Regions from separate parts of the Ancylomarina sp. YFZ004 genome, predicted to be linked through region 1. Evidence: riboswitches for the same ligand, from Rfam matches in the RefSeq annotation. Region 1 holds a riboswitch; the other holds the start of a gene.

Evidence for each region. A riboswitch is a leader RNA that binds a small molecule or an ion and turns the genes downstream of it on or off. The one in region 1 is predicted to bind cobalamin.
Region 2: linked by a shared signal. The riboswitch ahead of ACXR6G_RS01775 (ABC transporter substrate-binding protein) and the one ahead of ACXR6G_RS17650 (TonB-dependent receptor) in region 1 are both predicted to bind cobalamin.

What each region holds. Positions count from the first base shown of each region.
Region 1 covers NZ_JBTCHQ010000014.1:637-16,273, reverse strand. The annotation lists gene ACXR6G_RS17680 (histidine kinase) at 1-1,043, shown strand, start outside; gene ACXR6G_RS17675 (zinc-dependent metalloprotease) at 1,432-4,116, shown strand; gene ACXR6G_RS17670 (SusC/RagA family TonB-linked outer membrane protein) at 4,211-7,531, shown strand; gene ACXR6G_RS17665 (RagB/SusD family nutrient uptake outer membrane protein) at 7,542-8,882, shown strand; gene ACXR6G_RS17660 (LytR/AlgR family response regulator transcription factor) at 8,979-9,749, shown strand; gene ACXR6G_RS17655 (transglutaminase domain-containing protein) at 9,825-10,844, opposite strand; gene ACXR6G_RS17650 (TonB-dependent receptor) at 11,050-13,479, opposite strand; cobalamin riboswitch at 13,654-13,839, opposite strand; partial or broken gene hrpB (ATP-dependent helicase HrpB) at 14,076-15,637, shown strand, end outside.
Region 2 covers NZ_JBTCHQ010000001.1:422,860-438,496, forward strand. The annotation lists gene ACXR6G_RS01730 (DUF554 domain-containing protein) at 1-634, opposite strand, end outside; gene ACXR6G_RS01735 (dipeptidyl-peptidase 3 family protein) at 651-2,615, opposite strand; gene ACXR6G_RS01740 (hypothetical protein) at 2,703-3,524, opposite strand; gene ACXR6G_RS01745 (aspartate aminotransferase family protein) at 3,528-4,721, opposite strand; gene ACXR6G_RS01750 (LytR/AlgR family response regulator transcription factor) at 4,928-5,641, opposite strand; gene ACXR6G_RS01755 (TrmH family RNA methyltransferase) at 5,809-6,498, opposite strand; gene ACXR6G_RS01760 (HU family DNA-binding protein) at 6,629-6,901, opposite strand; gene ACXR6G_RS01765 (ABC transporter ATP-binding protein) at 7,300-8,319, opposite strand; gene ACXR6G_RS01770 (iron chelate uptake ABC transporter family permease subunit) at 8,375-9,415, opposite strand; gene ACXR6G_RS01775 (ABC transporter substrate-binding protein) at 9,457-10,638, opposite strand; cobalamin riboswitch at 10,719-10,928, opposite strand; gene ACXR6G_RS01780 (Arc family DNA-binding protein) at 11,048-11,239, opposite strand; gene ACXR6G_RS01785 (SPFH domain-containing protein) at 11,251-12,105, opposite strand; gene dnaA (chromosomal replication initiator protein DnaA) at 12,629-14,059, shown strand; gene ACXR6G_RS01795 (hypothetical protein) at 14,150-15,010, shown strand; gene ACXR6G_RS01800 (IMPACT family protein) at 15,046-15,637, shown strand, end outside.

The DNA.
Region 1 (15,637 bases):
TTGGTATTGTCTTGGCCTTCCTATTAATGATATTTCTTTATTATTCGCAACATAGATGGCTGTCTGAGTTTGAAGGGCGACAAAAAGCTGAAACGAAACATCGCAATATTTTAAATAAACTCTCATCAATTATGGAGAGTACCGATCAAATTAGAATTTTTTCGGTTGATCGGAAATGTCGCTATACAAGTTTCAATTCGGTGTATCAAAAGGATGCTTCTGATAATGAGGGGATGGAGATTGAAGTTGGAATGAGTGCCATAAATACCTATCATCATGATTTTGGAGATTTAATGAAGAAACATTTTGATCGAGCTCTGAGAGGTGAGCACTTTTTGACTGAATATAAAAGAAATAACAGACATTATCAGCAAGTGTTTAATGCCATTTTTGATGAAGAAGAAAAGGTAATTGGCTTTTCTAGTTTCCGATTTGATATTAGCGAAACGGTTGAGTTAAGAAAGCGTGCTCATCAGGAAGAAGAAGAGAAAGTGAAAGCTCAACTTAAAAACATTAAAAATCAGATTAACCCACATTTTTTATTCAATTCGTTGAATTCTTTATATGCCTTGGTTGAAACCGAGCCTAGATTGGCGCGTAAGTTTATACTCAAACTGTCGAAAGTCTATCGTTATCTTTTGGATCGAAATAACTCAAGTTTGGTCGATTTAAAACAGGAGCTTGATTTCATGAAGCACTATATTTTTCTTCAGAAGATTCGATTTGGGGATAATTTGAGTTTGGAATATGATATCCCCGAGAATTACATGACTTACAAACTGCCTTCAGTTAGTTTGCAATCTCTTGTTGAAAATGCGATTAAGCACAATATTGTGACTACAGAAAAACCTTTGCTTATATCAATGAGAATAGAGAATGATAGATTACTGGTTGAAAATAATTATCAATTACGTTCTGACTTTGCATCGTATTCTGGAACAGGCCTGAAAACTTTAAATGCCTTGTATTCATTTCTAGGTGATGAAAAAGCTGAGTATGGTGTAGAAGGAGAAAAGTTTGTTGTCAGATTACCTTTATTATAATATGACTCCGTTTAAGTATTAAATCATTCCTGCCTTTTCACAAAATTGATATCGCTTTGTTAAGATATTGATTAGCTCAACAGCGCTTGCAGATCGCTTGTTTAGTTTTTCCAGTGAATACTGTTTGTATGGAAATATATGGAATTAAGATGATGCGATTTTTGATTCAATCCCTCTTTCTTAGATTTCACTCTTCATTTTCCCTGATTCACTCCCTTCCTTTTTATTGCTTCTTATAAAAAAATCATATTTGTTTCAGATTCTCCTTAAGGGATCGGAAATATTTTTTTGGTTAGTAAATGGTTAGATCCTGCTGAGTGATTAATATCCAATAGTTAATTGCAAATAACTATTAGTATCATCCTTTGCAAAAGAACAAAAATACGGAATGAACTTAACACACACATTTAAAAAGAGTTTTTTAGTAGCACTGATGACGGCTTGTATTCTTGGAGGAATGCTAGAGCATACACAGGCTATTAATTTAAATCAACACCAGTCTGAAACAGGTATTTTTAAATTCTTAAAGAAAAAGAAGAAGAAAACCGGAAATAAGGATGTCAAGGATGCTGAAAAGAAAAAAACCGAATTAAAGAATTACGATGAAGTTATCACTACTGAAGCAATCAGTAAAAGTGGTGTGATCGATATTCATAGAGTAAAGAAAGATTATTACTTCGAATTAGATAAGAATCTAATGGGGCGCGATTTCTTGTTAGTGAATAAGATTTCAAAAGTCCCAACCGAAATTAATGAGTTAGGATTTAATAAAGGGATAAACTATCAAAATTTATTAATCAAATTCGAACTTGATACGATTCTTGAGAAGGTTTGGGTCAAAACATCTAAGGCATCATATTCTAGTAAAGAGGGTGACGCTATATCCAAATCAGTTGAGGATAACTACATGCCATCAATCCGAGAGTGTTTCGATTTAGCTTGTCTAAGTAAAGATTCTACTTCATATGTATTTAAGGTAAATAAGGTTTTTGATGGTTCAGAAAAGAGTTTGAACGATTTATTTGGAATCATAGGTATGCCAGGATCGGCTGTGAGTAAGCTGTCGAAAATAGATGAAGTGAAATCTTTCCCTGAAAATGCTATTGTAAAATCTTTATTGACAACAAAAGCAGAAGGAATTACGGTTTCAATTGAAGTGACAACGAATATCGTTTTATTGGATGAGAAGCCGATGAAACCAAGATTTGCAGATAAAAGAGTAGGTTTCTTTTCTACAAAACATTTCTATTTTAATGACGATCAGCAAGCACTTGAAAATCGCGAGTTGGTTAATAGATGGAGACTTGAGCCTAAAAAAGAAGATATTAAGAAGTATTTAGCTGGTGAGTTAGTTGAGCCACAGAAGCAGATTGTATATTATGTGGATCCTGCTACACCTGCACAATGGCGTCAAGCTATTAAGGATGGTATCAATGATTGGCAAATCGCTTTTGAGCAAGCTGGTTTTAAAAATGCCATCATTGCTAAAGATGCTCCAGTAAATGATCCCGATTTTGATGGTGACGATGTGCGTTATTCTATGGTAACCTACGCGGCATCAAGTCAGGCAAATGCAATGGGCCCTTCTGTTGTTGATCCTCGATCGGGTGAGATTATTGAAGCTGATATTATTTGGTGGCACAATGTGATGACTGCTCTACAATCGTGGATTCGAGTTCAAACTGGAATCATCGATCCTAGAGCGCGCGCAAATAAGTTCGAAGACGAACATATGGCACATGCGATTCGTTTTGTTTCATCACACGAAGTAGGGCATACCTTAGGTTTAATGCACAATATGGGAGCATCTTATGCATACCCAGTTGATTCTCTTCGATCAAAAACATATACGACTAAAATGGGAGGTACAGCACCTTCGATTATGGATTATGCTCGTTTTAATTACGTTGCGCAACCTGGAGATGGTGTTGAGAATATCACACCTCAAATTGGAATCTACGATATTTTCGCAATAGGTTGGGCATACAAATGGAATAATAAGAATAACCCTTGGGATGAATTGAATGATCAAAAGGCTATGATTCGCAAGCACGAAACTGATCCTTTATACCATTATGGTCCTCAGCAAGGTGGTAAGAATACAATTGACCCATCTGCACAAAGTGAAGATTTAGGTGATAACTCCATGCATGCTAGTCGTTATGGCTTGAAAAATCTTAAACGCATTGTTCCTCAGGTTGAAAGCTGGACTTATGAAGAAGGTCAGGATTATGAGAAAGCCGGGAAGATGATGATGGGTATTATTGGACAATGGTTTACTTATGCCAATCATGTGGTTACAAATGTGGGTGGTGTTTATCTTGATATGCCTGTATATGGTGAGCAAAAATCAGCTTACACACATGTTGAGAAAGCCAAGCAAAAAGATGCCATTAAATATTTACTTGATGACGTGATTGATATTCCTGAATGGTTGACTAAAGCTGATATCTACAATAAAACATATCCTATTAAGGAATCACCTATTGGGGATATTGAATATGCACCAACAACTTTATTCCGTGATCTGCATGCTCGAATTTTCTATTCGCTTTTGCAAAAAGAGCGCCTGTTGAGAATGCTTGAAAACGAAGCGAAGAATGGGGATAAGGCTTATACAGTTGCAAATATGATGAATGATTTGCATCAGGGTATTTTTAAGAAGACGATTAAAGGCTATAAGTTGAATGTGTTTGATCGTCAGAGTCAAAAGAATTTTATCGATGCCTTAATTATTACCCAGAATAAGTCCATGGCAAAAACAACGAAGAAAACTTTACAGTCGGCTTGTTCATGTTCTTTACATAAACACATGCCTGTATTGTGTGACTATTCGGTGAGTAATGACAAGATGTTTGAAGATGAAATTGAGTCAGATAATTCAAAGAACTTCCGTCGTAACGTGTTTTATTCTACAATGAATCGTGTTTCAGATGCTGTTTCGATGAAAAGAGGTGAACTTATGAAAATTAGAAGCCTGTTAAAGAAGCGATTGACGATAAAAGATGAGGCAACTCGTTACCATTATAATGATCTGATCATGAGGATTGAAGAAGCATTAAATATGAAATAATATTAAACTACATGATAGGTAGGGTGAAGTCATTCGCCCTACCTGTCTTTTTTACTTACAAAAACCACTATTTTTAACCTTTAAAAATTAAACTATGAAAAGACTGCTAACCTGGCTTTTGATCTGTTTACCTGCCATAGTTATGGCACAAGAGACGAAGCAAATAAAGGGGAGAGTACTCTCAGCAACCGACGGCGATGTGCTGATCGGTGCTTCGGTGTTTATTGACAGATCGACAATTGGGACCGAAACGGGAGTAAAAGGAGTGATTGAGAATATCACAATGGGAACGATTACAGATCTTGATGGTAATTTTGTGCTTGAAGTACCTACAGCATTAAAAACTATTTCTTGTAGCTTTTTGGGTTTCGAAACTCAGGTTGTTGATATCGCAGGAAAAGATTATGTGAAAATCAAGCTAAGTGACGCTAATAGTCAGTTAGGTGAGATTGTTGTGACAGGTTATCAGAAAATTGAAAAGCGCAAGTTGACATCTGCGGTTGTGAAAATTAATGCTGATAACATTCGCCAAGGTGGTATTGCTAATGTGGACCAAATGCTTGCTGGACAGTTAGCCGGTGTTACATCTGTAGCTGTAGCTGGTGGACCAGGTGCCCCTGCTAAAATTCGTATACGTGGTACTGCTTCTCTTAATGGAACACAAGATCCTCTTTGGGTATTGGATGGAATTCCTTTAGAAGGAAATGAAGTACCTGATTTTAATGATTCGGATAATATTGATCAGTTATACAATTCTTCTATTGGCGGATTAAATCCTCAGGATATTGCTGATATTACCGTTTTAAAAGATGCTGCTGCCACAGCTATTTATGGTGCACGTGCTGCCAATGGTGTCATTGTAATTACAACTAAAAAAGGTAAGCAAGGAAAAATGAGAGTTAATATCTCAAGCAATACCTCTTTTATTTCTCGACCAGATTTTAACAAGCTGAACCTGATGAATGCCAATGAAAAGGTTGATTTAGAAATGGCTTTGGCTGCTCGTAAAGATTATATCTTTAATGACAATAAAGGTGGCGTTTCTGAAATTCTTCATGCAAATAGCGATTGGTATAACTACCAGGATAATGGAATCTCGGGTATTAGTGCTGAGTCATTATCTGCCATTAATGCATTAAGATCTGTGGATGCTAATCTGGAAGATGAATTGTATCAATCAGCTGTAAATCAAGATCAGAGTTTAAGTATCTCTGGTGGAAATGAATTGGCTAATTATTATTTCTCATTTGGTTCTCACACCGAAAAAGGAACAACAATTGGTACCTCTCTAGAGCGTTACAATGTAACTCTAAAAACAGATTTCAACTTGAGAGATAACTTGAAGTTTGGTGTAAGTTTGTTTGCAAACAAACGTAAGAATAAAAGCTATTTAACGGGATCAAGTTTATTGACAAACCCATCTAACTATATTCGTTTAGCTAATCCATATTTGAAACTTCGTGATGATAATGGCGAGTATGTGTATAATAATGATGAAGAAGGAATCTGGAATATTGTAAACATTCCTTTTAATATTTTGGAAGAAAGAGAAGGAACGAGTCATATTCTTGATGGTAAAGGCTTAAATGCTATTTTTGATTTAGATTGGAAAATCAATTCAAACTTCAATTTCCGTTCTCAATATGGTATCCAGATTGACAAGACTAATACGACAAAGGAAGCCGATCAGGAAACCTTTTATGTAAGAAAAACACGTCAGTTGAGTGCTTATGAGCAAAACAGTAAGTTTTTTATTCCAGAGGGTGGTATTCTTAAAAACTGGGATGCTGAAAGTAACTCATATAATTTCAAAAACATGCTTGAATTCAAAACTCTGCTAAATGATAAGCATGAGATTGAAGTAATGGTAGGTAATGAATTGAGACAAACAGAATATACTCAGGTCTTCTCTGCTGCTTATGGCTGGAATGCTGCAAGTATGACTTCAAAGCCTATTGTATTTAGAGATGAGACTGATGCTAAGGCATTCCCACTTTTCAAGAAAGCATATAGAATGAACCGTTACGCTTCATTTTTTGCAACAGGTTCTTATACTTACGATAGACGTTATACATTTTTTGGTAGCGTTCGTTACGATGGTTCAGATTTATTCGGTGTTGATCCTAAATACAAGTACTTACCTCTTTATGCGGTTAGTGGATCATGGAATGTAAGCGAAGAATCATTTTTAGCTAATACAAATTGGTTGAGCAAACTAAAGCTTCGTGCTTCATATGGTTTGCAAGGAAATATCGATAAGAATAGTTCTCCTTATATTGTTGGTTCACCTACAGTTGTTTCGAATCTTCCAAACACATCTGAAAATGGAATTGATATTGCAGGTTTACCAAACGATAAGTTGAGATGGGAAAAAACATCGACATGGAATATTGGAGCTGATTTATCGGTTTTACGTCATGCAATTCGTATGAGTTTTGATTACTATCAACGTAAAGGTACTGATCTTATTAGTTCTCAATCTTTGGCTCACGAAACAGGTTTTAGTGCTATGTCTGTGAATTGGGCTGAAATGACTAATAAAGGATGGGAATTGAGTATTGCGACTCGTAATATCAAAACTGATAATTTCGAGTGGAACACAAATTTCAATATCTCGCATAATGAGAATAAAGTATTGAAAGAAAAGATTCCTGCAAATCAATTGTTACCATCAAGAGAAGGTTATTCTGCAAACTCTGTTTGGGTGATCAAAACAGCAGGTTTAGATGAAAATGGCTATCCTCAATTTAAGAAAAAAGGCAATACTGTTTCAGGAACTGAATACTTTGGTCTATTTGACGAATGGGCTGATTTTTATCCAAACTATAAAGCTGCATCTAACAAATCAGTTCAAGATGTAAGAGACTTATTTGAATACGCAGGAGATGCAGATCCAAAATATTCTGGTGGTATTATTAATAAATTTAAATATAAGAATATTGATTTAACCGTATCTGCAAACTTTAATTTGGGAATGCATCGTTTAGCGACTCCATCATACAGCATGACTGAATATGATAGAGGTCGAAATACGTCTAAAGTATTATTAGATGTTATCAATGGTAATAATAAAGGCTTACCAAACTTATTAGGCCCTACCTCTGCTGATGGTCAGTATTGGATGGAGCAGCAATGGTATGGTAATATTGATAATGCTGGAACTTATAATCATTTGGATACTTGGTTGAAAGAAGTTAATTATTTAAGAATTAGTAGCATCCGTTTAGGTTATACTTTATCTAAAGAGATGTTGAAGCGAGTAAAATTATCGAATGTTCGATTTAGCTTCGAAGCACGTAATCCTTTTGTTGTTTCAAATGGATATGATGGTTACTTTGATCCTGAGTCATATGGTAATATCTATGCTCAGCCTCAGCAAAAGTCCTTTACATTAGGTGTTAACTTAACTTTTTAAACGGTAAAAAATGAAAAAAATAAATATATACATAGCTCTTTTGCTGGCAGCATTTAGTTTTTCTGCCTGTGATAATTATTTGGATGTAAAACCCAATGATCGACTGATACCTACAACAGTAGATGATTTTCGTGATTTGTTGACAAGTGCTTATAATGGTATTCCTTCTGATAAAGCTAAAACAACATTTCGTTCTGATGAATTGAAGTTGGACGAATCAAAATATGATTTATCACCCGTACAGGATATTTTCTTGTGGAATGATGTCAATTACAAAACAAATACCTTACCATTCTCATGGAAAGCGTTCTATAAGATAATCATGTACACCAATCATATTATTGATGCAGGTGTAGATGCTACCGAAGGAACTGATGAAGAAGTTAATCAGATTGTCGCAGAGGCTTATTTGCTGAGAGCGTATATGCATTTCTCTTTAGTGAATCAATATGGGAAACCATACAATGTTGCTACATCTAAAACGGATAAAGGTGTACCTCTTTCATTAGTGATTGATACAGAAGCTGTTTATTTTCCAAATACTGTTGAAGAGGTTTATACTCAAGTTTTATCTGATATTGCAGAAGCTGATAAGCGCATCAATATAGATACTTACGAAGAAGGTTTAAATTATCGTTTTAGCCGAGTGGCGGCTTTTGCTTTCAAATCAAGAGTGTATTTATACATGGGAGATACTGAGAAATCAAGAGAAATGGCTTTGGAAGCTTTAAAACTGAAATCAGATTTACAGGATTTAGTTGCCGATAATTCATTAGCGCCTCATAAGTACAATTCGGTTGAGAGTATTTTAGCATTAGAAAAGGTGTTTACGGATGATGTAGGTAAGTCTTCTCTAGCTTCAGAAAAGCTAAAAGCGACTTATGTGAAAGAAAGTGACTTACGTTTTGATCTTTACTTTAAAGAAAAAGAAAATACTGCAGGTGAGTATACCATTGAAAAAGGATGGGAGACTGATTCAAAATGTACTTTTAGAACTTCGGAGTTATATCTGACTGTTGCAGAATCTGCTGCCAGATTAGATGATTTAGATCAGGCGAGAACTTACTTGAATAATCTAAAAGCAAAAAGATTAAAACCTGATTTTTATACAACAGAGGTTGCTCGTGTAGCTGCAATGAAGAAGGCTGAGTTGATTGATGAAATTATGACTGAACGTTTACGTGAGTTTGCTTTCGAAGGTCACCGTTGGTTCGATTTAAGAAGAACAACACAGCCAGAAATCACACATATTTTTAATGGCGAAACATCAACTTTAATTCAAGGCGATCCTCGTTATACACTGCCTTTTCCTCAAGATGCGATTATTAATAATCCTAACTTGTTGGACTAAATGTAAGAGGTTAATAAATATATCTGAATCAAAATGGGGCTTTCTATTATAGAAAGCCCCATTTCTTTTTAAATTTGTAGGCTAAATATATGAGCTATGATTAATGTTGCTATTGTAGAGGATGAGCGCCTTGCTGCTCGGGAGTTGGAAAAGAATTTATTGAGTTTGCGTCCAGGAGGAATAGATGTTAAAGTAAAACTTGAGAATGTTAGTCAGGCTGTAGTTTGGTTTTCTGAGAATCAGGTTGATCTTATCTTTATGGATGTGCATTTGGGTGATGGCAATAGTTTTTCAATATTTGAGCAAATAAAACTCAAAACGCCTGTTATATTTACAACGGCTTACGATCAGTATGCCATTCAGGCTTTTAAGCAATGCAGTATTGATTATTTATTGAAGCCTATAGATGAAGATGATCTAGAGCAGGCATTAGATAAATATGACGACATGTTTGCCAAGCCTAAATCACTGGATATTGAATCTTTGCAAAATTCTTTGCAATCTATTATAGGAGGGAATAAATATCAAGAGCGTTTCATGGTAAGTCGAGGTGAGCGTATTCTTTCTATGGATTTAGAGCAAGTATCCTATTTTATGGCTGATGGTAAAGCCTGTTATCTTTTTAGTAAAGATGGAACGCGTTACTTGTTCGATGGCACTTTGGCCAACCTTGAAAAGAAGTTAGATCCCAATACCTTTTTTCGTATCAACCGAAAATTTATCGTTAGTTATTCATGCATAATAGATATGGTCTATTACTCAAAAACTAGAATAAAGTTGAATCTCAAGCCAACTTGCGAAGAAGCTATGGATGCTATTGTCAGTCAGGACAAATGTGCCGAATTTAAGAGATGGTTGAATCAGTAAAAGTATACGTAACAGTCATTAAATAAAAAAGGCTGAGTTTCCCCAGCCTTTTCAAATTCATCTTAGTTATTCCCTTTAGATTTCTTTAAAGGAAAATGATTTAGTGTATGCGGTAGCTTTTCCATCACATTCTACAATAGGGTAGACAAAGAAGTTGACTGGACCTTTAGAATAAGCTTCCAATATTAAGTCACGACCTTGAGTCATTTCAACACGATTGGCATCTAAATTTCCATAATAGAATTCCGCTTTTTCAGGTGCTTTATCCGCTTCAGAAATATCTACTGGAAACCACTCATTGTTTTGATTGAAATCAGCCCAACAGTGGTACCCACCAATTTTTCCTTCTTGTCCTTCAGGAATTGAAAAGCCGATATGAAAACGTGAAGGCACTTTCATACTACGAGTTAAAGACATAAAATATGAATGGAAGTCAGTACAATTACCGACCGAAATATCACAAGCATAGTTTGAATTACCATTCCCAAAAGTAAACTCACCTGCAATTTTTGTCGTATTTAGATAAAGAGACACAACACTGTCTTTACTTATGCCTTCTTTAATACTTGTTGGTAAGCTGGCATAATAATGATCAGAAGGATTCTGAGCTTTTGGTTTGCCATAATACATCTCATTCAAAACAAAATCGTAAACTGATTTCATATTATCAGTAGAAAAGTGATTTGCATTTACAATTGAATCGAAGCGTTCTCCAATAGGAACCAATCTATTTGCTTTTAGGTATAGGTTTGGATCTGTATCTTTAAACTTAGCATTTGCTCTTTGCATTCGTTTCACAGTAAAATGAATGTTTATATCAGCAGTTTGAGCTAATCCATCTTTTAAATCAGCATAAAAGTAAGTATTACCATGCTGTTCCTCAGTTTTAATTTCATAAGGGATATCCGTATCAACAGAGAGCTTACTAATCGTTTGCACTTCATTCGATTGAGGTATAGGAATCCAAACTTTCATGTTTTTGCCAGAATTGGCTTGCAGGCTCACTTTATAATTGAATTCAAAATTTCTTTCTGGCACTTTACTGCAACTGCTTAATACGATTACAGCTATAAACAACATCCATCTCATCATCATCTTTTCTATTTTGTCTTAAATACCTTTTTTTTATAATCGTGCGAAAGTAGGCTAAAGCAATTGTTTCACAAAGTGATGAGTCTAATAAAAAGACTTTTTGCTCTTATTTATAAAGTGTAATGAGTGATTAAACGAAATTCCCCATCTCAAAGCAAGATGAGATGGGGAATAGTCCTGTTTTTTAATGTTTTTTAGCTGCAGAGTTTTAAAAGTTTCCAATTTTGATTCCGAAGAATATGCTTCGTGGTGAAATAGGTCCGTACACATAAGTCGCATCACGAGAATTACCATAATCAGCATCCTTTTGGAATGAATTAAATACGTTTTTAGCTCCTGCATTCAGTTCCAACTTCATATGATCTCCAAAATCAAAATGGTAGGTGATTTTGAATCCCAGATCGAAGAAATCATTTGTCTTGATAAGTGACTCATTGATTTCAATATTATTTTCGTTAACACCACCACCCAAGTGAACTAAGTGCATTGGACCTGTGTAAGTTCCATTAAAACTAAGATTTGTATGATGATTAAGTTTGGTGTTTAGCATGAAATATCCGTAGCTGTTGGGACTTCTTAGCATCTTATCAGTGTAAGTGTTTTCTCCCTGATTAATAGCTTTGTCATATTTTCCATTCTGAAAGGTTAGTCCCATTTGATAATTGATAAGTGCAGAAGGGACTAACTTAAATTCTAGATTGACACCTTTTATGTCAGCACCAGGTGCATTAATTCGGAGAGCAATCAGATCATCAGCATTGTTTGGGTTTTGTATGTAATCATTACGAAATGGCTTATTCAATTGATTGTAAAAACCTTCAACAAGAATATAAGACCTCCAGCTTTTCATCTTGAAATTCCAATCTGCTGATAAAAGAAAACTGTCGGATGTTTCTTCTTTGAGATCTTTAGCCATTTGATGTGTGATGGTTCTCGCAGTTGAGGCTTCGATATGTAAATCTTCGTCGAAAATTTGTGGCGCTCGGTAGCCTTTGGCATAACTAGTTCGAATATTGATTTGCTCAGATATTTTAAACTGGAAGTTAATTCTTGGACATATCACTAAATTAGTGTACTCCGAATTATCAGCATCATTGGTGATTTTATAGGCATCCATTCGTGCACCAAGAAGCAGGTTCATAAAACCCAGATCCCACTTACTCTGTAAATAACTCCCTATTGTATTCAGTTTTTGATCGGAGATAAGTGTGTTGGGAATCATTTTTGCCTCTTTATCATCGAAATAACCAAGCTTATTATCCTTAAGCGTATTGTAATTGTTCTCGATTCCTGCAACAATCTTAGCCGGAGCAAAAATTAGCTTATCCAAATCACCTGAATATTGAAAGCCGAATATGCTTGCGATATCGTCTGTCTTTCCAAAGGCAGAATAATCTGGAAGTGGTGTTCCTAATGCATTTCCATCCTTGTCTTCGAATTGCTGAGTGCCATAGTAGGTGCTTCTATCTGTTAATTGAGCTGATACAAAACTTGAAAACTTATGTTTTCTTGCTTGATCGAGATATAAATCCCAGGTAAGACCAGCAGAATGAATATCGTGTTCAACCTGCTCAGCTATTTCTGAATTAAAGGGCTGACGATCTAAATGGTCGCCACCACGGCGGTATTCATTCATAAAATGATACTCGGCAGAAAGTTTACTGCGATCAGAGAAGCGATGGTAAGCCTGCATGCCAGCACCTTTACTTCTAATCTCAACTAAGTTTGAAAAACCATCGCCATTGGCATCCCAAGCCTTACGATCTCGATTAATTCCGAATAAGAATAGACCTGTTTTTCGATCATCAGAAACGATTGACGAATTAAAATTTAGATTGAAATCGTTCGCTTGGTCATTGAGTCCGACTCCAATAATCCCGTTTTGGATGTTCACGCTAAAATTATTACTAATCGGGTCTTTGGTTATGACATTAATGGTACCCGCAATGGCATTACTCCCAAAAAGAGCAGAACCACCACCTCGAACAATCTCTATGCGTTGAATCATGGAAGTCGGAATATGTTCCAAGCCATAAACGCCTGCTAAGCCACTTATAACCTGACGACTATTTATTAGAATTTGAGAATAGTTTCCCTCCATACCGTTCATTCTAACTTGGTTGAACCCACAATTGTTGCAATTGTTTTCAACACGAATGCCTGGAGCAAAGGCAACTCCTTCAGCTAAAGAGCATGAACTTACCTGCTCTAAACTTTTTGCCGAGAGCATATTCACCACAACAGGTGAGTTTTTACGGCTCACCTTACTTCTATCAGCACTCACAACTATCTGGTCCAAACCAATAACATCTTCACTTAAAAGTATGTTTAATTCTAAAGTACTGCTGCAATCTATTTCAATCTGCTTGTTTATTGATTGATAGCCGATACAGGAAAAACATAAGGTATGTACACCGGGAGTTAGTTTATCTAAAGTAAAGTTACCTGTATTATCGGTTAGTGTTCCCTGACTGAATTTAGGAATTGTTACACTAACAAATGGGAGAGGATCTTTTGAAGATTCATCTGCCACATAGCCTTTGACTATGGCTTTGTGATCGTGTTTTTTAGAATAAGCGAAACTGTAGGCATTTATTGCTAGTAGAAGCAATAGTGTTGCGCATAATTTTTTCATCATTTTTGTTTTTTTGATTTAAAAAATATGCTCGTGAGAATGAAAGATGGTGTGTAAGATGGGCCCTTCTCAAATAAAAAACATCTATAAAACAGGATGCCTAATTATAGACACCTATTAAATTCAAATTCTTATTTTGTGAAATGTTACACATCAATTACCCTTTTCCCGGAGCAAAGTGATTATATGGCAATGGCAGGTCTTCTGACTTATCTCTATCAATTAACGCCTTCCCATTCCATTTGAGTTTGAAACAGTGGCATGTGTTAATGACTTAACGAGAATTACAGCTACGGGCACAGTTCCGGATTTACACCGGATTCCCTATTGAGCAAATTTGCACCAATTGCGCCGCAAAAGTAATTATTTTTATGAACTGAATTCGTAATCCCCCTTATTGTTATTTAAACCTAATACGAGTAGTGGAGGTGATGATAAAATGAAAATTTATACTTTTTTCAAAGACATCAATTTATTACTGCCTGTCTTAATTCTTTTGAGTCTATAATCAGGTATCCATTCGTGCTGTATTCTTTGTTGATACCTTTTTACTAAATTTGCAGCTCACGAGCATATTGACATTATTAAAGCTTTTCAACTTGACTTTCGACCCTTTCAAAATAGATTTACCTGTAAAAGAAATTATTACTGAAACCAGAGAACTTCTGGCAAATCAGAATACACTCATTATTTCAGCCCCTCCAGGAGCAGGGAAAAGTACTTTGTTGCCACTAGCCTTAATGGAAGAAACCTGGCTGAAAGGACAGAAGATTCTGATGTTGGAACCACGACGTTTGGCAGCTAAAAGTATCGCGATACGTATGGCTTCTCTTCTGGGAGAGGAAGTGGGACAGAGTATTGGTTACCGCATTCGTTTCGAAAAGCGCGTTTCAAAGGCCACACGTGTTGAGGTTCTGACAGAAGGGATTCTAACCCGAATGTTACAGTCCGATAATGCCCTTGAGGGGGTGGGTATGGTTATTTTCGATGAGATTCATGAGAGAAGTCTGCATGCCGATCTGGCTCTTGCTTTGTGTAGAGAAGCTCAGGATATCTTACGCCCTGATTTACGCATTATGCTGATGTCAGCTACTATCAATAGCACCGAATTGAGTGATCGGTTAAAAGCAAAGGTGATTGAAAGTCAGGGGCGACAGTATCCTGTTGATCTGATTTATACCGATGCTAGTGATGTGAGATTACTTCCTGAAATAACTGCTAATACGGTTGTTAGGGCAGTGAAGGAACAATCTGGCGATACGCTGGTCTTTTTACCAGGTGAGGGAGAAATCCGGAAATGTGAAGCCTTGCTCAAGGCACAGTTTTCTGATATCATGATCTATCCCTTATTTGGTATGCTGGCAGGTAATCAGCAGCAGGCAGCCATCATGCCCGATAGGCAAGGGCGAAGAAAAATTGTACTTGCAACTGCCATTGCCGAAACCAGTTTGACCATTGAAGGCATTCACACTGTTGTGGATTGTGGTTTTAGTCGGGTATCTCGATTCGATTCCAAAACAGGTTTATCACGATTGGAAACCATCGAGATATCTAAAGACTCTGCTGATCAGAGAGCAGGGCGTGCAGGACGATTGGGACCAGGGGTTTGTTATCGCATGTGGTCCTTGGCATCTCATAACCGACTAAAGAAACACCGTATACCCGAAATATTGGAAGCCGACTTAAGCTCTCTAGTTTTGGAAATGGCCGCTTGGGGAGTAGAGGATATTCAGGAACTCACATGGTTGAGTCCGCCACCTGCAGGGGCAATTGCACAGGCTAGTGAAAGTCTTCATGAGCTTGAAGCACTGGAGGATTATAAAATTACCGAACATGGGCGTCAGATCCAGAAACTACCCTGTCACCCTCGTATTGCCCATATGCTACTCAAGGCTAAGGAGGAAGACTTGTTAGCACTGGCTACCGATTTGGCTGCACTTTTGGAAGAGCGAGACCCTTTGCCTCGTGAAACAGGCATCGATATTAATTTGAGAATAGAGGCTTTGCGTCGTCATCGTAAGGGTGATAGAACGCTTAGAACTCTCAATCGAATTGAGAAAGTGGCCTCTTCGTACAGGCAACTCTTCAATATAAAAGCGGACAATGGCCTTGTTGATCCTTATGAAACGGGTGTGATTTTGGTTCAGGCTTATCCTGAACG
Region 2 (15,637 bases), on a different contig from region 1:
ACATATTTAACACACGAATCTTTTTAATATCAAGAATGGTAATACCTAAACCGAGAATCAAAATACCACCTATACCAGTCAGTTCATTTATAATTGCATCAGGCATGATATTCCCAAAAAGTATTGCCAGTAAAGTTAAAGTAGCCTGATAAATCAGCAATGGTATGGATGAGAACATAACGCCTATTCCAAAAGCAGCCGATAAAGCAATTGCAGAAAAACCATCCATAATGGATTTGGTAAATAGAAGATTTGCACCCTTCCCCATACCTTCTTCAAAACAGCCTAAAATAGACATGCTGCCCATGCAAAATAATAGGAAAGCTGTAATCATCCCCGTTGAAAAAGTCGCGTCATCTCCTTTGCCCAGCTTATGCTTAATTTTATCACTTAGTCGCTCGGTCCCTTTTTCAATATTAATCCACTCCCCCAGTAAAGATCCTGTTACAAGACTGAAGACCATTATCAACATATTATTGGCTTTAAAAGCCATGACCAGACCTAAACAAATTGTAAACAATCCTATAGCCTGAAATACAATCTCGAAAAGACGTTTGGGAATACGAGAACGAAAAGCTAAACCAATAGCACTTCCAATAATCACCGCTCCTACATTGACAATAGTTCCAATCATTGAAATCTCTTATGGATTAGTTTTCGTGTGGTAAAAATGAATAATTATTGGAATAGTGTAACATCTGTTCAGTGAAATCCATAGGGTAAGCGATTTCAACATCTACAATAATTCCTTCTTCATAAACGGGCAAATATTCTGGATTGATAAAACCAGCATAAGCAGCCAAGTTCAATTTATCGAAACGCTCTTTCACTTGTTTGTGAATAGCCTCATCAACTTTAACAGCATAGTTTTCTACCAAAAGCTTACCCGCTTCAAAATCTCCTTCAGATTTGATTCGCTGAACCTCTTCTAACAACTCACCGAAAAGTGTTCTCAATTTATTGTAATCACGAATTACAAAATAAACTTTCCCTTCCTTCTCAACACGTTCTATGACTTTTTCCTCGGAACCTTTTTCAAAAACCCATTTTGCAATTAATTGACGATTTCTCATATGAGACTCTTCAATTTCTTTACCCAATTCAACACGAGTTAATTGAGTTAATAGACCATTGCGGATATAACCATCATATTCGGCCTTACCTACCTCTAAACTCGGAATCAAGCCAATCTCAATCAGTTTTTCATCCATTAAATAGTACAAGGCAAACAAGTCTGCTCGGGCTTCTTCAAGTGTAGAATGGTAATTTTTCAAAGCATCCATTCCAATACCAGGAAGTAGTTGTCCTGAACCATGCCCTAAACATTCGTGTAAATCTGTATGCAAGTTGCCACCAAGATGCCCAAAGGCTTTAGAACGTTTGATTTCTTCTTCACTATAAGCAAACTCTTCGAGCATGCCGCCCTTTAATGAAGCTTGATGATAGGCATGTGTGATATTATCAATGGTCACCGATTTACTTCCGTGGTCTTTTCTGATCCACTCTGCGTTGGGTAAGTTAATTCCAATTGGAGTTGCAGGATGACAATCACCACCCAACATAGCAACCGTAACCACTTTGGCACTCACCCCTTTTACAACATCTTTCTTGAAACGTGAATCAACAGGAGAATTATCTTCGAACCACTGCGCATTATCTGAAATGATTTTGGTTCGTTTACTACCTTCAATATCTTCAAAGTTCACAACAGATTCCCAGCTACCTTTAATAGCAAGTGCATCGCCATAAACCTCAATAAAGCCATTCATAACATCAATATGAGCATCTAAATCCTTAACCCAAAGAATAGAATAGTCATCGAAGGTATTTAAATCACCCGTTTTATAGAATTCAATTAGTTTAATCAAAGCTTGTTGCTGCAATTCGCTATCTGCAATAGGAAGGGCTTTCTCTAACCAAAATACGATCTCTTCGATAGCTTCGGTATACATTCCTCCAACTTTCCAGGTCTTTTCTATTAGCTCACCGTTCTCTTTTACGAGTTTAGAATTTAAGCCCGTTGATATGGGACGATCAACATCTCCCTTATCTAATGCTTTATAGAATTCTTCAACCTCTTTTTGAGAAACAGATTCGTAGTAATTATTCGCAGAACTCTCAATAAGATCCATTTCCGGATTTAGCACAACACGTTTGGCTTCTTCCTCAATGTCAAAGATGACTCCACTCAATTTTGAAATCAGATCAATTTCATCTTCTGAAGCCGTTAAAGGCATCAACTCATAATTGGAGTTAGCTATCAATTCACCAAAGTATTCCTCAGAGAATTCGGGCATAATCTTATCCATAGAATAATGATGATGTATGCCATTTGAAAACCATACTCGCTTGATATAGATCTCGAAATTTTTAAAATCCTCACATTCTCTGTCACCATCATAGGATAAAAGAATCGCCTCTAAAGTACGTCGAACCTTAAGGTTGAATTTATTATTCTGATCGAACAAAATATCTCGTCCACAATGTGCAGCCTCCGATAAATAATAAATCAACTCTTTTTGTTGAAGAGACAGATCTTCGAAGCCAGGAACCTGATATCTTAATATTTTAATATCGGCAAACTGCTCGGTTTGATATATAAATTGTTCTGACATAATTTTAGATATTATTTTACAAGCAATAAAGGTTCATTAACCCATACAACTCTATTTCCAATCGTTAAGTGCAATTATAATTGAAAATCAATTAAGATTCTTCACATCGAATTCTTCAACCAAATTCCAAATGCCATTTTTAAATTCCAGGGCATCATATGAAAAATCTGGTCCGTAATATTCAAATTGATTGTTATAACGTGATTCCGATGGTGAAAGATGATCAAAAACAACACAATTCTCTCTTTTATAATACTTCAACTTCATTTGTACTTGCTTTGAGTATTCGAAAACGACACGAGATAAACGTTTCCCTCTCCAATTGATAACAGGTAATCCTAATTCAGGCTCACCCGTCTTTGAAAAACCAATGGTCTCAATCACCTTTTTACTTGTCCTATTCTTATTACCATCCCAGCCAAGTAATAAATACAAGCTTCTCTTATTGTGTTTGAAAGGAACAATTTGATAATACAAAGCTCCCAACCATTGATCTGCAGAAAGTTTACTTACCATGCTTTCTTTCACGTTCAAGTTTTGATATAATTCAATCAAAGCTATTTTTCGTCCATCCACTTTCTGAAGAAGAGCAAAATATCTATAAGCACCACTTTCAATCGTATAATTCCAAGAAAAAATTCTCAACTGCTCATCAGATGAAGTCACTTTTCCAAGATTTACAATCTCATTAAATGGGTAAGAAAAGCTCCCTTTCTTTCTCAAAACCTTCTTTAAATCTCTCATTATACTATGCGAAATACTCAACTTCAATGAATCATTAGAAGCAATTTTCAAACTCTCAAATTGAGCATTCAATAATTGTTCAGAATTAGCAAATTTAGATTGAGCTTGCACACAAAAAAAAGTACACAAAAACACCAGTACTATAAGAAATCGTTTTAAGGTCATTTTTTAGATTTTTACGGCATCCATAGCCTTAATTAGAAGTTCACAGGCTTCGTGAATCTCTTCGTCTGTAATCACTAATGGTGGTGCAATACGAAAGGCTCCTGGGTAAAATAAGAATGGATCCATCACAACTCCTAGCTCGTAAGCATGCTTCATAATCTCAAGCATGACTTCCTGACTTTCCACATTCACAGCAATAAAAAGCCCTTTGCTTCTAAAGCCTTTAATTAAAGGATGATCTTTCAAGAGAGAAATAAACAAATCTCCTTTTCTACTGACATCTTCTATAATCTTATCTTCAAGAAGAACTTCGAGCCCAGCTAAAGCAGCAGCACAAGAAACTGGATGACCACCAAAAGTGGTTATATGCCCCAACATTGGGTTAGATTTAAAGCTATCAAGAATTTCTTTTTTAGAAATAAAAGCTCCAATTGGCATTCCAGCTCCCATAGCCTTAGCAAGAGTTAAAATATCTGGAATCACATTAAAATGTTCAAAAGCAAACAATTTACCTGTACGTCCAAACCCCATTTGTACTTCATCAAAAATCAAAAGGGCACCCGTTTCATCGCAGCGCTTGCGTAAGGTATCTAAAAATTCCTGGGTAGGAATAATAAAACCAGCTTCTGACTGGATGGGTTCTAATATCACACAAGCTGTTCTATTTGTTATATTCTGAAGATCAGCAATATTATCAAATTCTATCTGACGTACATCTGGCAAAAGTGGGCGATAAGCATTTTTCATTTCTTCATCACCTAAGACACTTAACGCACCATGAGTACTACCATGATAGGCATTATTAAAGTGAATAATTTCACTTCGCCCCGTATATCGCTTGGCCAATTTCATTGCGCCTTCATTGGCTTCACTACCCGAATTCACAAAATAAACTGAATTCAATTTCTCTGGCAGATTGTCAGCCAATAGTTTAGCCAACTTAACCTGAGGTGTTTCAATGAATTCACCATACACCATCAAGTGCATATATTTATCCACTTGATCTTTCACTGCCTGTTTAACACGTGGGTGTCCATGCCCCAAATTACTAACAGATACTCCAGATACAAGATCGAGGTATCTTTTCCCTTCTGGGGTATACATGTATATACCTTCAGCTCTTTCAATCTCTAGTGAAATTGGATAATCTGAAGTCGTTGCTACGTGTTGTAGAAATAATTGTCGATTGGAAATCATAAACTTAAATTTAATAGACTACAAAAATCTTAAAAATTCCTGCCAAAAGAAAATGATAAGCTTAAAATTATCAGTATTACCCTTAAACAAAGGGTACGGATTATAAAACTAACTATAGTACTCGAATAATTTTCCATATAAAAATAGTCAGACACAAAAAAAGGGCTTGCCTTAGCAAACCCTTCAAATATTTTTTTTTAAAACTCTTAGCGAGTCATCAAATTGATATCTCCCATCAATTTCTCACGATACGATTTACCAATTGGAATTGACTTAGACCCTCCATCGGTTGTGATAACCACCGAATTATCCTCTATCAATTCAATTTTCTTTAAGTTCACAACATAAGAGCGATGAATTCTTGAGAATAGGTGAGAAGGCATCTTGTCTTCAATCGCCTTCATAGTAAAGTGGATTGTATACTTATCTGTAAAAGTATTTACAACCACATAATTCTCAAGAGCTTCTACCCAAAGAATATCATCATAGTGAAGTCTTACTAAAGTTGAATTACTCTTTATGAATATTTCATTTTTCTCAGGAGTAATCATCTCACTTCCATTCTTTTCAATACGAGTAGTCACCTTATTTACAGCCTTAAAAAATCGGCTATAAGAGATTGGCTTTAATAAATAATCTGACACATCATACTCAAATGCTTCTAATGCATATTGCTCTTTAGATGAAATGATAATAACTTGAGGTGTTGTGTTCAAACTATTCAAAAATTCCATACCAGTCATCTCAGGCATCTCAACATCAAGAAAAATCAAATCAATAGGATCATTTTTCTTAATATCATTAATAGCCTCAATTGCACTTGGGTAAGAAGCAATAAGTGTAAGATAATCTGTTCTATCAATATAACTTTCAACAACCTTTCTTGAAAGTTTATCGTCATCAATTACAACACAATTCATATGATCAAATTTATTATATCCATTTTAAAATAAAAACTTAAGAATTTACGAACACTTAAATTTCCGTGACCAAATTTAATAATCTTTTCGTGAACGACGAAAAAAAAGTCAACCTTAGTAGATAAACTTAACCAAATAATACGAGAAATTAAACAAATCAGTTCATTTTATTGTGATTCCAACGTTTTTTTAAAGCGATTAATCATATTTTCACTACTTTTAATTGATCTCTTATACCATTCCAATTTCAAATCTAACTTTTCATACTCAGTCAATTGCCAATCAACATTCGAACGACGAAGAGCTGATGCCAAATGATTTAGCACAAGCGAAGCAGATACAGATATATTAAAACTTTCAGTGAAACCATACATGGGTATTTTCACAAACTCATCAGCATGATCCATTACAACATCTGATAAGCCCGTAAGTTCAGTTCCAAAAAAGAAAGCTGATTTTCCTTTTGTAAGATCAAAATCAGGCAGCAAAACATCATTGGTGTGTGGTGTGGTCGCTACAATTCTATACCCTTCTTTCTTCAACCTATTAATTGCATCAAGGGTATTTTCTTCTTTTGAATTATACCTTTTCAAATCAATCCATTTTGATGAGCCCATTACAACTTCAGGATTAAGCTCATATTTATTTGAATTTTCAATCACATGCAAATCTTGTATTCCAAAACAATCACAAGACCGCATAACTGCACTTGCATTTTGTGGCTGGAATATATTTTCCAGAACAACAGTCACATATCTTGTTCGTTCGTTTATATTTTTCTCAATCAATTCAATTCTTTCTTCTTTCATAACTGTTTCCAGAAATTGAATCAAATCTTTTTTCTGTTCAAAATTCATATCTGCTTAAAAATTAAAAATAGCGATAATCGAAATTACCGCTATTCTAAATTCCGGTTATTCTCTAACCAAAATGATATAAAAAAAGGAGGTTAATAGATAACCTCCTTTAAAATTTCTTATTCTTTAATTATTGAATTACCTCAACAAGCTCAGAACCTGCTTTGAATTTAATAACTTTTTTAGCTGGAATATCAATTGGCTTACCAGTTTGAGGGTTTCTTCCAGTTCTAGCTTCACGAGTTGAAACAGAGAATGAACCAAATCCGATAAGAGCTACTCTATCTTCACCTTTAAGAGCTTCAGAAGTAGTTTCGATAAAAGCATCAAGAGCTTTTTTTGCATCAGCTTTAGTTAAACCGGCTTTGTTAGCCATTGCTTCAATTAATTGAGCCTTGTTCATAATTTATAAGTTTTTTGGGTTAATAAAAATGTTTTTTTATCTGAATCACACACAAATATAACGGTTTTATTAAGCTTTGCAAATTTCAGAGGACAAAAAAATCAATTTTTTATGATTTTAAAGTAGCAACATAATAATATACACACACCCTATATACACGGCATTATAGAGTAAAAAAACGTACATATTTTTCAAAAAACATCACATAAGTTAAATCCCATCAACTAAAAACGTTCCATGCCCAATATCAACAACACAGGCTTAATCGCTGATTATCAGACACAAGCACAAAGGAGCACCAACCTACACCCTTAATAACCACATAGATATTAAACTTAATACAACACCAAGGAGGCCATTCATAATAAAGCATTCAAAAAACGGCTTATTCTTAATCCTTACAAATTTGAACTTAGAGCAAGCAAGAGCTCTTGAATACTTTTGCAATTCGTAAGCTCACCATTATTGTGAATTTCCCATTCCATCCTATCCTCAATTAGATGAATAGAACAATTATCAGTTTTCTCACAAGTAACTTGATACCCCTCACGCGAAAGCGCTCTTTGTGTCCAAAACCCCATCACATCATTCCCTACCAGTTGTATTTTTTGCTTTTTCTGATAATTCATGATGAAATTCCCAGTTTTTCTATCAAAATTGAATGATTTATTCTTAAAAGTATCTTCAATACTACCTGAAAGAACCAAATCTTCAGGAACTCCAATTTTAAAATCATTATTCTTAGACATCAACCAAATAATATCAGCAGCTTGTAAGGCTAAATCAAGTTCGTGAGTTGATAAAAGGATAGCCTTATCAGTTTCTTTGGCTAGATTCCTTAATAAACGCATTATTTCAACTCGATTAGGCAAGTCTAAATGGGCTGTAGGTTCATCCAACATGATTAATGGGGTATCCTGAGCCAAAGCCTTAGCGATCATCACACGTTGTCGCTCACCATCACTCAACTGATTAATGAACTTATTTGCATATGCCCATAAGCCCACTTGCTCGAGAGCCCACTTAATCATAGCTTCATCCTTCTCTGACAAGCGTCCCATCCACGACGTATAAGGATGCCTCCCAAGAGATACAATGTGATAAACGGAAAGATTCCCCACTTCTAATCGTTCAGTTAAAACGATACTTAACAAACGAGCAATCTCTCCAAAGTTACGCTCACGTATAGGTACACCCTCAACCAAAGTTTTACCTTTTAAGGGCGCTTGCAAACCTGCAATAGTTCGCATTAAAGTCGATTTCCCAGAACCATTAGGTCCCAACAAACAAACCAACTCTCCTCTTCGAACAGTTAGATTAAGGTCAGATAAAAGACATAAATCCTCACTCCTCTTTTGCTTATAACCTATCGATAAGCCATCGGTTTCTAATATATCCTTACAGTAATTATCACTCACAATAATAATTTCTTAGTACACAATTCAAAACTATACCTTCACTTGAAATATTTCTTTAGGAAAAAGAAGCCTTTACACTCCTACTCCTTAAAATCACCCATATCACCACAGGACCACCAAACATGGCGGTTACTGAGTTTATTGGTAATGTCGTTTGGTTGCCTGGAACTTGTGATAGAATATCACAAATCAACATAAGAGCTGCACCTATAAGAACAACAGCAGGCAATAAAACCTTATGACTAGCGGTTCCAAAGATAGCTCGTGCCATATGTGGGACTGCAACACCTATAAAAGCAATAGGCCCTGTAAATGCCGTTAAAGTACCTGCAACAAGAGCAGTACTAATTATAACCCAAATTCGAGTTCTATTTACGGATATACCAACACCACGCGCATAATTTTCACCCAACAACAAGGCATCCAGCGGTTTTATCAACACAAAAGACATCAGTAAGCCTAAAACGACGACTGGTGCCATTAAATGCATCTCATTCCAAGTAACACCACTAAGACTTCCAAATGTCCACACAATAAAACTTTGCAGTTGCTCAGGATCACTAAAATACTGTAGGATATTCACAACGGCTCCAGTTATACTTCCAAACATGATACCAATAATCAATAATGAGACACTGTCTGAAATTCGAATAGAAGCCATTCCAATAATTACAAATATAATAGAGGCACCAGCAATAGCAGATACAACTAGAGCCCAACTACCAAGGAAACTATATATAGCTCCAAAAACACCTGGTAGTAAAACTGAGGCCATAACCATCAATGCAACTCCCAAACTAGCTCCAGAACTAATTCCTAAGACATATGGACCTGCCAAGGGGTTTCGAAATAGAGTTTGCATCATTAAGCCAGACACAGATAAACCAGCTCCTACAAGAATAGCAGTTATAGCCTTAGGTAATCTAAAATTTAAGATGATATAATTCCAAGATGTTTTAACATCCTCTCCCATTAAAATTGCCATAATTTTATCGGAAGGAATACTTACACTCCCAAGAATAAGATCGACAACTAAAAACAAGGCAATGAGGATAAAAAGACCTCCAAATAGTATGATTTTCGATTTATTTTGCATTTCTAAATTCAATTATTTTTTCTGTACAAATTCGCAACACCCTAGTCTAATTTCTTATAAAAGTAAAGTTCATGATCAGGAAATAATTTTGGATGTAAAACTTTAGCGACATCCTTCAACAATAGATCGGGACATATCACTCCTGACTCATAATAATCATTAGCTCCCTTTTCATTTGTTCGTTTAGTGACAGAATAAACTTGCCCATCTTTATAGGCTTGAAACAAGGTATATCTTTCATCTAAGGCTTTCATTTCTTTTAAACTTTGGCAATGTGCTGGACCAAACCAAATTTTAGAACCAGACTGTTTATCAAGCACGACTTCAAAACTTAAAGGAATACTCCCTTGTGTTGAGTCAGAAAACCAACAATATTCACCTTTCGCATCGCGTAATAATTGAGCTAAATAACTCTGTCCACCTGGCATATACCAAACCCCTTTATAATGGTAACCAGAAATAACATCTGGTTTATCTTCAACATCCTTAATTTTTGATTTAATATTAGAATACCTATTTTCTAGATCAGTAAATAAATCGTCGGCTTTTTGCTCCATATTAAAAAATGCGGCTATAAATTTTGACCACTCAGCACGTGCAAGTGGGCCACTCTCCATCCATTCAATATTAAAAGCAACTGGCAAACCTGCATTTATCAATTTCGTTTCATCATTGGATATTTTCATAAATCCTGCAACCATTACAAGCTCAGGAGATAAATCAACGATTCTTTCAAAATCGAGAGTTGCTGCATGTCCAACTCCAATAACATGACCACTTTCAACTCTTTTCGAAAGCTTTTTATTATAAACTTTATCAGGCAAGGACACGGCTACTATTTTATCTGCAACACCCAGAAAATTCAATATGCCTATTTGAGTACTCGAAAGAGCAGCAATACTTCTAACTGGCACTTCGATAATCTGACCATCGGATGGTAAACTGATACCATCTTTTTTTCCTCTAGGGATAAGATAATACTTCTGGAAAACTTGCCCTTTATTCCAAGGATCAAGTACAGACAGCTCCTTATATCCATCATGGATATCAATTTTAAAACCTTTAGCATGCTTGATATTTGATTCGAAATAGAAAGATGAATCAACAATTTCATTGGGAGTTTCCGTTTTGGAAATCGTTTTCTTGTTTGTAGATTTCCCACAAGATAGGACGAGGAATAAACTAAGTGCTAAACTTAGAAGCATTAATTGACGAATACCCATTACATAAAATTAGAATGGGAAGTAGAAAAGAAGATACAACCAAAAAGTCATAATCTCGTTACTCAACTCCCGAAGTTACGAATATAAAAAAACTAAAGGCAGGTCTTCTGGCTTATCCATTCAAACGCCTTCCCATTCACCTCAGATTTTTGAGATACTAATAGTGGCTTTATCATTTGAATATACAATTCGATCTAACGAACAGGACATACAGCTGCGGGAACAGCTCCGGTTTTAAACCGGATTCCCTTTTAATTCCCATTTAGGAAACCTATTTACCTGCAAAGCTATGCAATATTTATAAAAAAAAAGCAAAATGGTCATTCTCATTGAGTGTCATAAATTGAAAAGAAAACACCACTTGTCATAAAAAAAGTGATTGTTGACTTGCAACAACCACTTCAGTTCTTTAATCTTCGGGTTCATTGATTTCTTCAGAATCTGGAACTTCTTTCTTTATACGTCCAGACTCTTTTAGGGCTTTATTAATAATCCATTCAATTTGCCCATTAGAACTCCGAAATTCATCAGCAGCCCATTTCTCCAGTTTCTTGTAGATTTCTGGATTTAATCGCAAAACAAAGGATTTCTTTTTTGTCATATTTTAATTTCCTATTGATACAAGCTTCCCGCATTTATGACAGGTGTTACATCCTTGTCAGAACAAAGAACAACCATCAAACTACTCACCATTGTAGCTTTCTTTTCTTCATCAAGTTCAATTACATCTTTTTCTTTCAGTTGATCAAGAGCCATTTCAACCATACTTACAGCCCCTTCAACAATTTTAAATCTTGCTGCAACCACAGCAGTTGCTTGTTGACGACGTAACATTGCACCAGCAATTTCAGAAGCATAAGCCAAATAATTTATTCTTGCCTCCATAACTTCAATCCCTGCTATTTCCAATCTATCAGTAAGTTCTTTTTCAAGCAATTCACTCACGTCATTACCTCCGGAACGTAAAGTAACCTCAGCCATCTCATCTTCAAAATTATCGTAAGGATACGAACCAGCCATGTGTCTAATAGCTGCCTCTGATTGAATCGCTACGAAACTAGAGTAATCATTGACATCAAAACTTGCTTTGAAAGTATCCCTCACACGCCACACCAAGACAACACCTATCATAATAGGGTTACCAATCTTATCATTCACTTTAATGGGATCGCTATCAAGATTTCTTGCTCGCAAAGATACTTTTCTCTTCGCAAAAAATGGGTTAACCCAGAAAAAACCATTCGCTTTTATAGTTCCTTTATATTCTCCAAATAAAATTAAAACAACCGACTGATTCGGATTTACAACGACAAAGCCTGGCGTCATAAACACACCAATCAAAAGTGCAATCACAAAAGCGGGGTGATGAATAACAGCCAGCCCAAAAATTCCAATCAAAAGTGAAATCAGAACTAAAAAGATAATGAAATAGCCTGATAAAGGTGAAAAGTTTCTTTCCTGTTTCATATTTATAGTATTTTGATATTATTTTGATATCAAAGTTATGAAATATTTTTTAATTGAACAAGTCTTCGTTTTCGAAGAGACTAAAAGATTAGTGCTCAAATCATATCGAAAGTTTTTAATTATCAATAAAAACTAACGACTTCAACTAACAAATTATGTTTACACATAATTAAGGAAATTGTTATAAAGATTGAATGATTTGAACACAACATCTCATTAACAAAACACACCGTTTTGTTAATTACAAATTAAAAATTTTCTTATTTAAATTCATTAAACTTGGATTTACAAAAAACCCTACTAGTCAGGCACTTAAGCGCGTAAAAACACCTAAGTCCCTAGAGCACAATTGATTAATTTTTATTTATTTATTTTCATTCTCTAACAGCTGATGTTTCAAGGGATAAATCGTCTTTTTTAAAAGTCAAGTTTAATTTCATTTTTTTTACAGATTTTTTTTATCCAAATTTGCATGACCCAATAAAATCTAGCCATTAAAACGTCTTAAAATTCTGAACAAGAAATGAACGATAATTACTTCCAAATCTGGGAAAATTGCTTAGCCGTAATTAAGGATAATGTTTCGCCAATTAGCTATAGTACATGGTTTCAACCTATCGTACCATTAAAGTTGGAGAATGAAATTCTTACTTTACAGGTACCTAGCCATTTCTTCTACGAGTACCTGGAAGAGAAGTATATTGATCTACTTAGAAAGACTTTAAGAAAGGAACTTGGTTCTAATGCAAAATTAGAATACAATGTTGTGATGGAGAATAATCAGATGGCTAATATGAAGCCTCTATCTGTTGTCGTTCCTGGGAACAACCCAGCATACACAAAAAACAGACCCGTTAAGAATCCTTTTTCTCAAGAGGAACCTAGCATCAAGAATCCATTTATTATACCGGGTATTAAAAAATTGCAAATTGATTCTCAACTAAACCCTGATTATACTTTTTCTAATTTTATTGAAGGTGATTGCAACCGATTAGCTCGTTCTGCTGGTTGGGCCGTTTCTGAGAATCCTGGAGGAACAGCATTTAACCCACTTGTATTATATGGTGATTCTGGTTTAGGAAAAACTCACTTGGCTCAGTCAATAGGATTGAAAGCAAAAGAGATTCATCCTGAGAAAACAGTTCTATACGTAAGTTCACAAAAATTCCAAACTCAGTTTACTGAAGCTATTCGTAATAATAACAAGAACGATTTCCTTCATTTTTATCAAATGATCGACATCTTGATTATTGACGATATTCAGGAGTTAGCGGGTAAAGAAAAAACACAAAATACATTTTTCCATATTTTCAACCACTTACACCAATCAGGTAAGCAATTAATTTTGACTTCTGATAAGGCACCTATTGAATTGAAAGGTATGGAGAATCGCTTACTTTCTCGTTTTAAATGGGGATTGTCAGCTGATTTGCAAAACCCGGATTATGAAACAAGAGTTCGTATTTTGCAACAAAAAGCATATAAAGATGGTATCATTCTAGAGAATGATGTGATTGAATATATCGCAACACATGTCATCAACAATGTTCGTGAATTAGAAGGAGCTCTTATTTCACTTTTAGCTCAATCAACACTGAACAAAAAAGAATTAAATCTAGAATTGGCAATTGAAATTATCGATAAATTGGTAAAGAATACCAAGCGTGAAATTTCAATTGACTACATTCAAAAGATTGTTTGTGATCATTTCAATATGCCTATCGACCTGCTTCAAGCCAAGACTAGAAAGCGTGAAATTGTACAAGCTCGTCAAATTGCAATGTATTTTTCAAAGTCTATGACTAAGGCTTCTTTATCAACCATTGGTTCACAAATTGGAAAAAAAGATCATGCAACTGTTTTACATGCATGTAAAACAGTTAACAATCTAATAGATACAGACAGAGCGTTTAAAACTCAGATTGAAGAAATAAATAAAAAATTGAAAATGTAATTGCCTACAGGCCTTACAATTTTAAAATATACAGAGGAGCTGTTCTAAAAAGAGCAGCTCTTTTTTTTAAACAAAAAATAAAGATACAAGATGTTACTCATACTACTGGCGATACTATCCTCAACAGGAATCTTCATCTGTTTCAAAAGTTTTGAAAAATTCAATATTGAAATTCTTCCAGCAATAGTCATCAATTATATTATTGCTGGACTTATGAGTTATCTCCTATCTGATAAATCAATTTCATTGCAAGAACTTTCAGAACAAAATTGGATAGGGCTTGCCTTAGTGATTGGTTTACTATTTATTGTTGTTTTCTTCATTATTGGTAAATCATCTCAAAAAGCAGGAATTACGATAACGAGCCTAGCCAGCAAAATGTCTTTTATTATCCCTATTATGTTTTCGATCTTGTATTTTAAAGAATCGGTGAACATGATGATGTTTCTAGGCTTCTCACTTGCTATTGCATCGATCATATTAGCTGTGTACAAACCATCTAACAAGACAAGTAAAATCAAACATATTTGGTTACCAGTATCACTCTTTCTTGGAGCAGGACTTGTTGATACGTTGGTTAAATACTCTCAAGAAACTTTCTTAACCAATGGCGGATCAGAGTTATTCTCGCTGGTTCTTTTTGCTATTGCTGCATTAGCAGGTCTTCTTAGCTTGTATATCCAAAAAAGATCGTTGAAACAATTAGTTTCTATCAATACCCTAATTGGAGGCAGCATTTTAGGTATCGCTAACTTTGGGTCTTTGTATTATTTAATTGCAGCCCTCAACAATTCTGGATTTAAAAGCTCTGTTGTTTTTAGCATGGTTAATATTGGTATTGTCTCCTTATCGCTTATATTTGGACTTTTCATCTATAAGGAGAAAATTAGCAAGCTCAATTATATGGGGATAGCCTTATCTTTTATTGCCATCATTATTCTGGCTCAATAAATTTGCCCCACAAATCATATTTTAACTGTTGGATTATGCAAACAGATAGTTATAAAACCATACAAAATACATCGGAAGGGATTTATAAAGAAAAGGGAAGTAAATTTATTACTTATGCTTTTCCGGTGACTTGTGAAGAAGAAATAAAGGAAGAAATCGACAAGCTCAGGAAGAAATATTATGATGCTCGCCATCATTGCTATGCCTACATGCTTGGAGCCGATAAGAAGAACTTTAGAGCTAATGATGATGGTGAACCTTCATCCACTGCAGGAAAGCCGATATTGGGCCAAATATTATCATCTGATCTCACCAATATTTTAATTGTTGTCGTCCGTTATTTTGGGGGAACAAAACTGGGGGTTAGTGGTTTAATTCACGCGTATAAAGCAGCAGCTATAGATGCTATTTCGAATGCTGAAATCATTGAGAAAACAGTAAATGACATCTACGATATCCATTTTGACTATCTAGTTATGAATGATGTTATGAGAATTATAAAAGAAGAACAACCTCTTCAAATCGATCAAGATTTTAATCTCACATGTAGAATCACTCTTAGCATCAGACAAAGCGAAGTTGAGAAGATAATTGAACGCTTTAGTAAGATTGATAGTGTCAAATCAG